Regions from separate parts of the Streptomyces sp. NPDC002602 genome, predicted to be linked through region 3. Evidence: riboswitches for the same ligand, from Rfam matches in the RefSeq annotation. Region 3 holds a riboswitch; each other region holds the start of a gene.
What was found. A riboswitch is a leader RNA that binds a small molecule or an ion and turns the genes downstream of it on or off. The one in region 3 is predicted to bind thiamine pyrophosphate.
Positions count from the first base shown of each region.

Region 1 (4,100 bases), on a different contig from region 3:
AACTTCCTCGTTTCCGAGGAGCTTTCGTTCCGGATCCCGGTGGAGCTCCGGTACGACGCTCACGACCCATACGCGGTACGCCTGACCTTCCACCTCCCGGGAGACGCGCCTGTGACCTGGGCATTCGGCCGAGAACTGCTCCTCGACGGCATCAACAAGTCCTGTGGGGAAGGTGATGTGCACATCGCTCCCACCGAGCCTGAAGAGCTCTCGGATGTGCACATCCGTCTGCAGGTCGGAGGAGACCGGGCGCTGTTCCGCGCCGGTGCGGCGCCGCTCGTCGCGTTCCTCGACCGGACCGACCGGCTTGTTCCGCTCGGTCAGGAGCGCACTCTGAGTGACTTCGAGGAGAACCTCGACGAGGCGCTCGGCAAGATCCTGGACGAATCCCAGCAGAACGAGCGGAACGCGGGCTGAGCGACCGCCCCGTTCGTCGCGCTCACCACCCGCCGTCGCCCCGTCCGGTCCCGCCCCTACGCTCAGCGCTTGCGCCGCCGGCCCCGGCCACCACGTGCCGGACCCGCGGCCGGCGCGGTGTCCGGAGCGCCCGGGCGGTCGGCGGAGACCACCAACGCGGCCAGTGCCGTGGTGACCGGTACAGAGGCCACGAGCCCGATCGAGCCCACGAGGGTCCGTACGATCTCCTCCGCGACCAGCTCGCTGTTCGCGACCGAGCCCATGCTGCTGTTCGCGATCGAGAACAGCAGGAGCAAGGGCAGCGCGGCGCCCGCGTACGCCAACACCAGCGTGTTGACCACGGACGCGATGTGGTCGCGGCCGATCCGGATGCCCGCCCGGTACAGGGCTCGCGGGCCCATCTTCGGGTCGGCCTGGTGGAGTTCCCAGACGGCTGAGGTCTGGGTGACCGTCACGTCGTCGAGGACGCCCAGGGAACCGATGATCACGCCTGCGAGCAACAGGCCGCTCATGTCGATCTCCGGGTACAGACCGTGGATCAGACCGGTGTTGTCGTCGGTGTTCCCGCTGAGGAACGCCCATCCGATGAACCAGGATCCCAACAGGCCGATCAGCAGAAGCGAGACGAGCGTCCCGAGGACGGCGACCGAGGTGCGCGCGGTCAGCCCGTGGCACATGTAGAGGGCGATCAGCATGATCGCGCTGGCCCCGATCACCGCGACGAGCAGAGGGTTGGAACCCTGGAGGATCGCCGGGAGGATGAAGAGGGTCAGGACGGTGAAACTGACAGCGAGCGCGATCAGTGCGAACAGTCCACGCATTCGCCCGACGATGACGACCGCGATGGCGAAGATCCCGGCGAGCAGTGCCATCGGGAACTTCCGATTGAGGTCGATCACGGAGTACTGGAGGTCCCGGGGTGCGTCCGGGGCGTACGCGACCACCACCTCCTGACCGCTCGCCAACTGGCGCGGAGCGCCGGGCTGGACGATCTCGAAGAAGGTCCGGCCCTTGTCGGGGCCGCTGGTGACCTCGACGGTGGCCTTCTTGCACTCGCCGGTCTGCGCGGCCTGGGCCTCACGGCCTTCCGGGGTCGACGTGTCGCCCGTGGGGGGCACCTGCGAGGCGTTCACCGACTTGCAGTCGACCTGGGCCAGGGTGACGACCTTCCCCTGCTGGGTCTGGCGGTCGAACCCGACGCCGGTGCGCTCGTGGGCAGGGGCGCCCCCCGGCCAGAGGACCACCATGCCGATGAAGACCGCGGTGGCGAACGGGATCAGTACGGCCGCGATGACCTTGCGCAGGTGCTTGGAAACGGGAGCGGCCGGGCCGTGGCCATGGCTGTGGGAATGTCCGTGGGAGGGGCTTGGCACATGGCCGAGTGGGGCGTGTTCGTGACCGGTGTGACCGGTGTGCTCTGCGGGCTCGGTGGGGGGCTGCGGCGAGGTCGTCACCGGCCGATCATCGCAAGAGATGAGGGGGCCCACTGTTCAGCACGCCACAGATGACGCTAGCGTGGGGGCACCTTTGCACAACGCGGGAGCTCGGAGCACCGGGCTGAGAGGACGCTGATCACCGTACGCACGTCGTCACGACGTACGGGAAGAGGCTGCGTCGACCGCCGAACCTGTTACCGGGTAATGCCGGCGTAGGGAGATCAGGTCTCATGACCATTCAGGACGCACGCACGCCTGCCGTCAGCCAGGACGTCGACGGCCAGACCGAGCGCCAGCCCGGCTGGCACAAGGGATACCTGGCGGGCTCCCGCCCCGACATCCGGGTGCCGGTCCGCCAGGTCCACCTCACCAACGGAAAGGACGTGACGCTCTACGACACGTCCGGTCCGTACACCGATCCCCAGATCGAGACGGACGTCCGCCGGGGTCTTGCTCCGCTCCGCGAGAACTGGATCATCGGTCGCGGTGACACCGAGGAGTACTCGGGCCGTCCCGTGCGCCCCGAGGACGACGGCATCAAGCACACGTCCCCCCGCGGTGGTCTCAAGAACCTCGACGCGGTCTTCCCGGGTCGGCCCCGTCAGCCCCGCCGGGGCCGCGACGGCGCCGCCGTCACACAGCTCGCGTACGCCCGACGGGGCGAGATCACCCCGGAGATGGAGTACGTCGCGATCCGCGAGAACGTCTCCCCCGAGGTCGTCCGCGAGGAGATCGCGGCGGGTCGCGCGGTGCTTCCGGCGAATGTGAACCACCCGGAGATCGAGCCGATGATCATCGGTAAGCGCTTCCTGGTGAAGGTCAACGCCAACATCGGCAACTCGGCCGTCACCTCCTCCATCGAGGAGGAGGTGGACAAGATGACCTGGGCGACCAAGTGGGGCGCCGACACGGTCATGGACCTCTCCACCGGCCGCAACATCCACACCACGCGTGAGTGGGTGCTGCGCAACTCCCCCGTCCCGATCGGCACCGTGCCGCTGTACCAGGCGCTGGAGAAGGTCGACGGCCGTGCCGAGGACCTGACGTGGGAGATCTACAAGGACACGGTCATCGAGCAGGCCGAACAGGGCGTCGACTACATGACGGTGCACGCCGGCGTGCTGCTGCCGTACGTGCCGCTGACCGCCCGTCGCAAGACCGGCATCGTCTCGCGGGGTGGCTCGATCATGGCCGCGTGGTGCCTCGCGCACCACAAGGAGAACTTCCTCTACACGAACTTCGAGGAGCTCTGCGAGATCCTGGCGACGTACGACGTCACGTACTCGCTGGGCGACGGCCTGCGCCCCGGCTCCATCGCCGACGCGAACGACGCGGCGCAGTTCGCGGAGTTGAGGACGCTGGGCGAGCTGAACACCATCGCCAAGCGGCACAACGTCCAGACGATGATCGAGGGCCCGGGCCATGTCCCGATGCACAAGATCAAGGAGAACATCGACCTTCAGCAGGAGATCTGCGAGGAGGCGCCGTTCTACACGCTCGGGCCGCTGACCACCGACGTCGCTCCCGCGTACGACCACATCACCTCCGGCATCGGCGCGGCCATGATCGCCTGGTGGGGTACCGCGATGCTCTGCTACGTGACGCCCAAGGAGCACCTGGGTCTGCCCAACCGGGACGACGTGAAGACCGGTGTCATCACGTACAAGATCTCCGCACACGCGGCCGACCTGGCCAAGGGACACCCGGGCGCCCAGGAGTGGGACGACGCCCTGTCGGACGCCCGGTTCGAGTTCCGCTGGGAGGACCAGTTCAACCTGGCCCTCGACCCGGACACGGCCCGCGCATTCCACGACGAGACCCTCCCGGCTGAGCCGGCCAAGACCGCGCACTTCTGCTCCATGTGCGGTCCCAAGTTCTGCTCGATGAAGATCTCCCAGGACATCCGCCGTGAGCACGGTGGTGACCTGAAGGCGGACGAGATCCAGGCGGGCATGGCGGAGAAGTCAGCCGAGTTCGCCGCCTCGGGTAACCGCGTCTACCTGCCACTGGCGGACTGACGCAGGGCGCGGTGCCGCCGTTGTCCGGACCGGGGGGATCGGACAACGGCGGCACCTTCGCCCGTCGGTGGTGACACTCGCACCTCGAATCCCTTGCGTTCGAGTGTGCTTCAACTCCTAGAGTCCACCGCCATGACCATGCGATACAGGAATCTGGGCGGGACCGGCATCGAGGTGAGCGCGCACTGCCTCGGCACGATGATGTTCGGGGCCGTGGGGAACCCGGATC
Region 1 covers NZ_JBIAQX010000006.1:204,421-208,520, forward strand. Annotated here, with positions in the region: gene ACFYW3_RS19270 (SsgA family sporulation/cell division regulator) at 1-417, shown strand, start outside; gene ACFYW3_RS19275 (YibE/F family protein) at 480-1,871, opposite strand; TPP riboswitch at 1,944-2,089, shown strand; gene thiC (phosphomethylpyrimidine synthase ThiC) at 2,084-3,871, shown strand; gene ACFYW3_RS19285 (aldo/keto reductase) at 4,010-4,100, shown strand, end outside.
Region 1: linked by a shared signal. The riboswitch ahead of thiC (phosphomethylpyrimidine synthase ThiC) and the one ahead of ACFYW3_RS20515 (thiamine ABC transporter substrate binding subunit) in region 3 are both predicted to bind thiamine pyrophosphate.

Region 2 (4,100 bases), on a different contig from region 3:
CCCGCGTCCAGGATCACCGGGACCCCGGCCCGTTCCGTGATCAGCTCGAAGTTGTGCGGGTTGCGGATGCCCATGCCGGAGCCGATGGGGGAGCCCAGCGGCATGATCGCCGCGCAGCCCACGTCCTCCAGTTTCCGCGCCAGCACCGGATCGTCGTTGGTGTACGGGAGCACGGTGAAGCCCTCGTCCACCAGGATCTCGGCGGCGTCGAGCAGTTCGACGCCGTCCGGGAGCAGGGTGCGTTCGTCGGCCACGACTTCGAGCTTGACCCAGTCCGTGCCGAGGGCCTCGCGGGCCAGCCGCGCGGTCAGCACGGCCTCGCCGGCCGTGAAGCAGCCCGCGGTGTTCGGCAGGACCGCGATGCCCAGTCGGGAGAGCACGGACAGCACCGACCCCTGGACCGTCGGGTCCAGGCGGCGCATGGCCACGGTGGTCAGTTCCGTGCCGGAGGCGATCAGGGCGCGTTCCAGGACGTCCAGGCTGGGGGCGCCGCCCGTGCCCATGATCAGGCGGGAGGTGAAGGTCCGGCCGCCGAGGGAGAAGAGGTCGTCCGCCATCGTGGTCAGCCTCCCTGGACCGCGGTGAGGACCTCGACCCGGTCGCCTTCGCCGACCTCGGTGTGCGACCACCGGCCGCGCGGCACCACGGTCTCGTTGAGTGCCGCCGCGACGCCCTGGTGGGCGCGCGTCAGGGTGGCGACCACCGCGTCGAGGGTGGTGCCGGCCGCGACCTCGCGCGGCTCGCCGTTGACGGAGATGGTCATGCGTACGACTCCTGACGTGCCTGGGTGAAACGGCGCGGGGTGAAGGGGCGGGCGACCTCCGGCATGGTGCCGGTGGCCAGCAGTTCCGCCATGACGTCGCCGGTGAGCGGGGTCAGCAGCACCCCGTTGCGGTAGTGCCCGGTGGCCAGGTGCAGGCCGGGCAGTTCGGTGGGTCCGAGCAGCGGGGCGTTGTCGGGGGAGGCCGGTCGCAGGCCCGCCCGGGTCTCGGTCAGCGGGAGTTCGGTGATGCCGGGCACCAACTCGTGGGCGTCGCGCAGCAGCTCGTACACCCCGCCGGCGGTGACGGTGGTGTCCCAGCCGAGTTCCTCGCTGGTGGCCCCGACGACGAGTTCGCCGTTCTCGCGCGGCACCAGGTAGACGTGGCTGCCCCGGACGACGGCCCGTACGGTCCGGGAGAGGAACGGCGCGTACGAGGCCGGCACCGTCAGCCGCAGCACCTGACCCTTCACCGGCCGTACCGGGACCCGCACCTGCGGTGGCACGCCCGCCAACCGCCCGCTCAGCGAGCCCGCGGCCAGCACCACCTGGTCGGCGCGCAGCTCCGTGCCGTCGTCGAGCGCGGCCCCCGCGGCCCGGTCGTGCAGCACGGTCAACCGGTCGGCGCCGGCCCGGTGGACGCTCACCCCGGCCCGTTCGCAGGCGGCCAGCAGTGCGGCGGCGAGCCGGCGCGGGTCCACCTGGTGGTCCCCGTCGACGCGCAGGCCGCCCCGGACGCCCGGGGCCAGCATGGGTTCCAGGCGCCGGCACTCGCGGCCGGTCAGCCACTGCGACTCCAGCCCGCAGCGGCGTTGCAGCGCGTGCAGTTCGCGCAGGTGGAGACGGTCGTCGGAGTCGAGGGCCACGGCGAGGGTGCCGCAGGCGCGGTAGCCGATCCCCAGCCCGCCGGAGGCCTCGGTGAGTTCGGCGGCGAACTCCGGGTAGCGGGCGGCGGAGGCGACGTTGAGCCCGAGCAGGGTCTCCTCGCCGTAGTGCAGCTCGGTGACGGCGGCGAGCATGCCGGCCGCGACCTGGGCCGCGCCCCCTCCGGGGGACGGATCGACGAGTACGGTGCGCAGTCCGCGCCGGGCGGCCCGCCAGGCGACGACCAGGCCGATGACGCCGCCCCCGATGACGAGGACGTCGTGACCCGCCGGTCGTGACACGTGCGGTGAACGCGATGAGTGCATGGGTGTCCAGCCCCTCCCTTCGCCGGCATGACCCGGATCAGGTTCGTACGGTCGGAGGCCGGTCAGCCTCCCTCTCAGCCCGGTGCGCCCGGACTCCCGCGATAGGTACGGTGGCCAGACTAACCCCGGGGTCGATGCCGGGTAAGGCTGCCTCCCCGCCCGCTATTCCTGACGCACCGTCAGAAGATTAGGGTGGGAGACGTGAGCGAGCAGACGGAACAGACTCAGAGCGGCGTCGTCATCGTGGGCGCCGGAATGGCCGGCGTGCAGACCGCCGTGGCCCTGCGCGAACAGGGCTACACCGGCCCCGTGACCCTGCTGGGCGCCGAACCCCACCAGCCCTACGACCGGCCCCCGCTCTCCAAGGCGGTCCTCCTGGGCAAGGCCGAGGACTCCGCGTTCGACGTGGACTTCGAGGGGCTCGACATCCGCCTTCGACTGGGCACCGAGGTCACGGGCCTGCGCGCGGGAGCGCGCGAACTCGACACGGAGGTCGGCCCGGTCCCGTACGAGGCCCTGGTCCTGGCGACCGGCGCCGAACCGCTGACCCTGCCCGGCTCCGAGGGCGTCCGCGGCGTCCACCTGCTGCGCACCCTCGACGACGCCGCCCGACTGCGCCCCGTCCTCGCCGCCGCCCCGGCCGTCGTCGTGGTCGGGGCCGGCTGGATCGGCGCGGAGTTCGCCACCGCGGCCCGGGAGGCGGGCTGCGCCGTCACCGTCGTCGAGGCGGCCGACCGGGTCCTGGCGGGGGCCCTGCCCGCCGAGGTCGGCGAGGCGATGGGCCGCTGGTACGCCCAGGCGGGCGCGACCCTGCTGACCGGCGCCCGGGTGGCCTCGGTGGAGCCGGGCCGGGTCCTGCTCTCGGACGGCCGGGAACTGCCGGCCGGCGCGGTCATCGTGGGCATCGGGGCCCGCCCCGCCACCGCGTGGCTCGCGGACTCGGGGATCGACCTGGGACCGGACGGCTCGGTCACGGCCGACGCCTGGCTGCGGACCTCGCTGGAGGACGTGTACGCGGTGGGCGACTGCGCCTCGTTCCCCTCCGCCCGCTACGGGACCAGGCTGCTGGTCCACCACTGGGACAACGCCCTCCAGGGCCCCAGGGTGGTCGCCGCCGACATCCTGAGCGGCGGAACGGACCGGGCCTACGACCCGGTGCCCTACTTCTGGTCGGAGCAGTTCGGGCGCTTCGTGCAGTACGCCGGGCACCACGACGGCGCGGACGAGACGGTGTGGCGGGGCGACCCGGCCGACCCGGCGTGGTCCGTCTGCTGGCTCCGCGACGGGGTCCTGGTCGCCGTCCTCGCCGTGGGCCGCCCCCGCGACCTCGCGCAGGGCCGCCGCCTGATCGAATCCGGCACCGCCCTGGATCCGGCCAAGGTCGCCGACCCCGCAACCCCCCTGAAGTCCGCCGCGGCCTGACCCCGGCCACGGTCGCGGGGCGCCGCCGCGCCGGGCGGGGGCCCGGTGGCGCCCGCCCCGGCGCCCGGACGGACGGCCCGGGTACCGGCGGCCGGCCCGAGATGGCAGGCTTGTCCCCGTGACCGAGATTGACGCAAAGATCGATGCCCTTGTCCCCGCCTGGCTGTACCTCCCCGACATCGCGGAGATGCTCGACATCGAAGTGACCCGGGTCCGCCAGCTGGTCAAGGAAGGTCAGCTGCTCGCCGTGCGCCGCGGCGAGAACCGCTCCCTCCAGGTACCCGCCCCCTTCATCGACGGCGACAAGGTCGTCAAGGGCCTCGTCGGCCTGCTGACGGTGCTCCGCGACGACGGCTTCTCCGACGCGGAGATCCTGGAGTGGATGTTCACCGCCGACCCCACCCTGCCCGGCACCCCCGCGCAGGCGCTGAGCGAGAATCGCGGCACGGAGGTGAAGCGCCGCGCTCAGGCGCTCGCCCTCTGACCGGCTGATTCGCCGAACCAATCGGTGTACGGGCCGAGCGCGCGGGCCCGTACACCGCCACGACCACGGGGGGTACACCCATGCAGCAGCTGTCCGACGCCCGGCTCTATCTGTGCACGGACGCCCGCAAGCGGCAGGGTGACCTTCCCGAGTTCCTCGACGCCGTCCTGGCCGGCGGGGTGGACGTCGTCCAGCTCCGCGACAAGGGCATGGAGGCGGGGGAGGAGCTGGAACACCTCCAGGT
Region 2 covers NZ_JBIAQX010000002.1:78,719-82,818, reverse strand. Annotated here, with positions in the region: gene ACFYW3_RS05760 (thiazole synthase) at 1-557, opposite strand, end outside; gene thiS (sulfur carrier protein ThiS) at 563-763, opposite strand; gene thiO (glycine oxidase ThiO) at 760-1,950, opposite strand; TPP riboswitch at 1,948-2,060, opposite strand; gene ACFYW3_RS05745 (NAD(P)/FAD-dependent oxidoreductase) at 2,152-3,372, shown strand; gene ACFYW3_RS05740 (Rv2175c family DNA-binding protein) at 3,491-3,856, shown strand; gene thiE (thiamine phosphate synthase) at 3,937-4,100, shown strand, end outside.
Region 2: linked by a shared signal. The riboswitch ahead of thiO (glycine oxidase ThiO) and the one ahead of ACFYW3_RS20515 (thiamine ABC transporter substrate binding subunit) in region 3 are both predicted to bind thiamine pyrophosphate.

Region 3 (4,100 bases):
CCGCTCCACCAGGACGCCCAGCGGCAGCACGATCAGCAGCAGCACGGTCAGCAGCACCCCGCCCAACAGGGCGCGCTGCGCCACGCCCCTGGGCCGGTGCGCGGTGCGGGCCGGGTCCACGAGCCGCAGCGCCGTCTCCCGCTTGCGCACGGTCCAGGCGTGCACGCACAGGATCAGTCCGACGGCGGCGAACTGGATCATCGTCAACACGGCGGCCGTCGACAGGTCGAGCAACTGCGCGGTCTGCCGGTAGACCTCCACCTCCAGAGTGGCGTAGGAGGGCCCGCCCAGGATCTGCACGACACCGAAGGAGGTGAACGTGAACAGGAAGACCATCAGCGCGGCGGCGGCCACGGCCGGTCCGAGCGCGGGCAGCGTCACCCGCCGCCAGGCCGCGAACCGTCCGGCGCCCAGCACCCGGGCGGCCTCTTCCTGTCGCGGGTCGAGCTGCGCCCAGAGCCCGCCCACCGTCCGTACGACGACCGCGTAGTTGAAGAAGACGTGGGCCAGCAGGATCGCCCACACGGTGGTGTCGAGGCGGACGCCCCAGGTCTCGTCCAGCAGTCCGTTCCGCCCGACCAACGCGAGGAAGGCCGTGCCGACCACCACGGTCGGCAGCACGAACGGAACCGTGACCACCGCCCGCAGTAGTTGCTTGCCCGGGAACTCGAAGCGCGCGAAGACGTACGCGGCGGGGAGCGCGATCAGGAGCGTGAGCGCCGTCGACGCGAGGGCCTGCCAGGTGGTGAACCACAGCACGTCGGCGATGTCGGGCCGGCCCAGCACCTCGCCGATCCGGCCGAACTGCCACCCGTCGTCGGTCTTCAGCCCGCGCCCGACGATCGCGGCGACGGGATAGGCGAAGAACAGCCCGAAGAAGGCGAGCGGGATCACCATCAGGCCCAGCCTGACCAGCGTGGCCCGCGTCCCCCCCCTCGGGCTCACCCGTCCTACTTCACGGCGAGCGAGGACCATGCCTTGACCCACTGCTCACGGTTCTTGGCGATGGTCTCCGGCGCGACGTTCTCCGGCTTCTCGATCACCACACCGTGCTTCGTGAAGAGCTCCGGCAGCGCCGCGTTCTTGACGACCGGGTTCACGAACATGTTCAGGGGCATGTCTTCCTGGAACTTCTTGCTGATCAGGAAGTCGAGGAGGGCCTTGCCCCCCTCCTCGTTCTTGGCGCCCTTCAGCAGACCCGCGAACTCGATCTGGCGGAAGCAGGTGCCGGCGGAGACACCGGTCGGGGCCTCGGCCGGCTTCGGCTCGCCGTACAGCACCTCGACCGGCGGGCTGGAGGCGTACGAGACGACCAGCGGGCGGTCGCCCTTGGCCTTCTTGCCGCCGGCCGAGCCGGAGAACCGCTCGTTGTAGGCCTGCTCCCAGCCGTCGACGACCTCGACGCCGTTGGCCTTCAGCTTGGTCCAGTAGTCCTTCCAGCCGTCCTCGCCGTACTTGCCGACGGAGGCGAGCAGGAATCCGAGACCGGGCGAGGAGGTCGCGGCGTTCTCGGTGACCAGCAGGTCCTTGTACTCCGGCTTGATCAGGTCGTCCAGCGTCTGCGGCGGGGCGATCTTCTTGTCGGCGAAGTACTTCTTGTCGTAGTTGACGCAGATGTCGCCGGAGTCGATCGGGGTGACCCGGTGCTCCTTGTCGAGCACGAACTCGGGCTTGACCTCGGCCAGGCCCTTGGCCTCGTACGGGGTGAAGATGCCGTTGTCGAGGGCGCGCGACAGGAGGGTGTTGTCCACGCCGAAGAAGACGTCGCCGCGCGGGGAGCCCTTCGTGAGGATCTCCTGGTTCAGGGCGGCGCCCGCGTCCCCGGACTTCAGCTTCTTGACCGTGTAGCCGCTCCGCTGCTCGAACTCCTTGAGGACCGCGTCGCTGACGTTGAAGGAGTCGTGGGAGACGAGCGTGACGGTCTTGGACTTCGGTGCGTCGCTCGCGCCCGCCGACGGCTTGTCCTTGGCCTCGCCGTCGCCGCAGGCACTGAGGGTGCCGACGCCCAGCGCGGCCACGAGCGCGAGGCCCGCGTACTTCCTGGTGGTGCTCACTGGTGAATTCCTCCTGGGATGTCCAGGAGAAGACGCGGCCCTGCCCGGCGCTCTGTGGAGCGGACGCCGGGCAGGGCGCAACAGCTTGAGTGGTGACCGAACTTCCTACCCCGAATGACCGGGGCGAGGTTCAGAGGGTCTGCGGTGACGGTTACCGCACTCTCAGCGCTGTGGCGCTCCCCTGTCGGAATATGAAATTTGTTCGGCCACAGAGTACCCCGGTGGCCGAATGTGACTGACCGGAAACGAAAGCTAGCGCTCCGAGGCTGCCAGCTGGCCGCACGCGCCGTCGATCTCCTGACCGCGGGTGTCGCGTACGGTCACCGGCACCCCGTGGCGGGCGATGGCCTCCACGAAGGCCTTCTCGTCCTCGGGACGCGAGGCCGTCCACTTCGAGCCGGGGGTCGGGTTCAGCGGGATCAGGTTGACGTGCACGCGCTTGCCCTTGAGGAGCTTGCCGAGCAGGTCACCACGCCAGGCCTGGTCGTTGATGTCGCGGATCAGGGCGTACTCGATGGAGATGCGACGGCCGGACTTCTCCGCGTACTCCCAGGCCGCGCCGAGTACCTCACGGACGTTCCAGCGGGTGTTCACGGGCACGAGGGTGTCGCGGAGCTCGTCGTCCGGGGCGTGCAGCGACACGGCGAGACGGCACTTGAAGCCCTCGTCGGCGAACCGCAGCATGGCCGGGACCAGACCGACGGTGGAGACGGTGATGCCGCGCTGGGACAGCCCCAGACCGTCGGGCTCCGGGTCGGTCAACCGACGGATGGCGCCGACGACCCGGTTGTAGTTGGCCAGCGGCTCGCCCATGCCCATGAAGACGATGTTGGACAGTCGGGCCGGCCCGCCGGGGACCTCGCCGTCGCGCAGCGCTCGCATGCCGTCCACGATCTGGTGCACGATCTCGGCCGTGGACAGGTTGCGGTCCAGACCCGCCTGGCCGGTGGCGCAGAACGGGCAGTTCATCCCGCAGCCCGCCTGCGAGGAGATGCACATGGTGACCCGGTCCGGGTAGCGCATCAGCACGGACTCGACGAGCGTGCCGTCGTGCAGCTTCCACAGGGTCTTGCGCGTGGTGTCGTCATCGCACGAGATGTGCCGCAGGACGTTCATTAGGTCCGGCAGCAGCTCCTGGCGGAGCTTCTCCCGCGAGGCGGCCGGGATGTCCGTCCACTCCGCCGGGTCGTGCGCGTACCGCGCGAAGTAGTGCTGGGAGAGCTGCTTGGCCCGGAACGGCTTCTCGCCGATCGCGGCGACCGCCTCGCGGCGCTCGGCCGGGGTCATGTCGGCGAGGTGCCGGGGCGGCTTCTTCACCCCGCGAGGGGCGACGAAAGTGAGCTCTCCCGGAACAGGGCGGGCCATGGCAGGTACTCCTCGTAAGACGAAAGGCGCGCCGCAGAAGCAGCACGCCTTTCAAGAGTAACCGGAGGCCGGTGTCAGCCGGTGCCGACGAAAGCGGCCAGCAGCAGCCACACCACCGGAGCGGTCGGCAGCAGGGAGTCGAGCCGGTCCATGATCCCGCCGTGTCCCGGGAGCAGGGTCCCCATGTCCTTGATGCCCAGGTCCCGCTTGATCATCGACTCGCCGAGGTCGCCCAGCGTGGCACTGACCGCGACGGCCAGCCCCAGCAGCAGGCCCTGCCACCAGACCCCGCCGTCGACCAGGAACTCCATGCACAGCGCGCCGGCCACCATCGCGAAGGCCACCGCCCCGAAGAGCCCCTCACGGGTCTTCCCGGGGCTGATGCGCGGCGCGAGCTTGGTCTTGCCGAAGCGCCAGCCCACCGCGTACGCCCCGGTGTCACTGACCACGGTCAGGGCCAGGAACGTCATCACCCGCTGCGGACCGTCGTCGGCGGCGAGCAGCATCGTGACGAAGGTCGCCAGGAAGGGTACGTAGAACGCCGCGAAGACACCCGCCGTGACGTCCTTGAGGTAGTCCTCGGGCGGCTCGGTCATCCGCCAGACCAGGACCGCGAGGGCGGTCAGGGCCATGGCGACCCAGGCTCCCTCGGCCCCCCGGACGTATCCGGCGATGATCATG
Region 3 covers NZ_JBIAQX010000007.1:88,804-92,903, forward strand. Annotated here, with positions in the region: gene ACFYW3_RS20510 (iron ABC transporter permease) at 1-897, opposite strand, end outside; gene ACFYW3_RS20515 (thiamine ABC transporter substrate binding subunit) at 951-2,054, opposite strand; TPP riboswitch at 2,139-2,247, opposite strand; gene rlmN (23S rRNA (adenine(2503)-C(2))-methyltransferase RlmN) at 2,307-3,419, opposite strand; gene ACFYW3_RS20525 (phosphatidate cytidylyltransferase) at 3,494-4,100, opposite strand, start outside.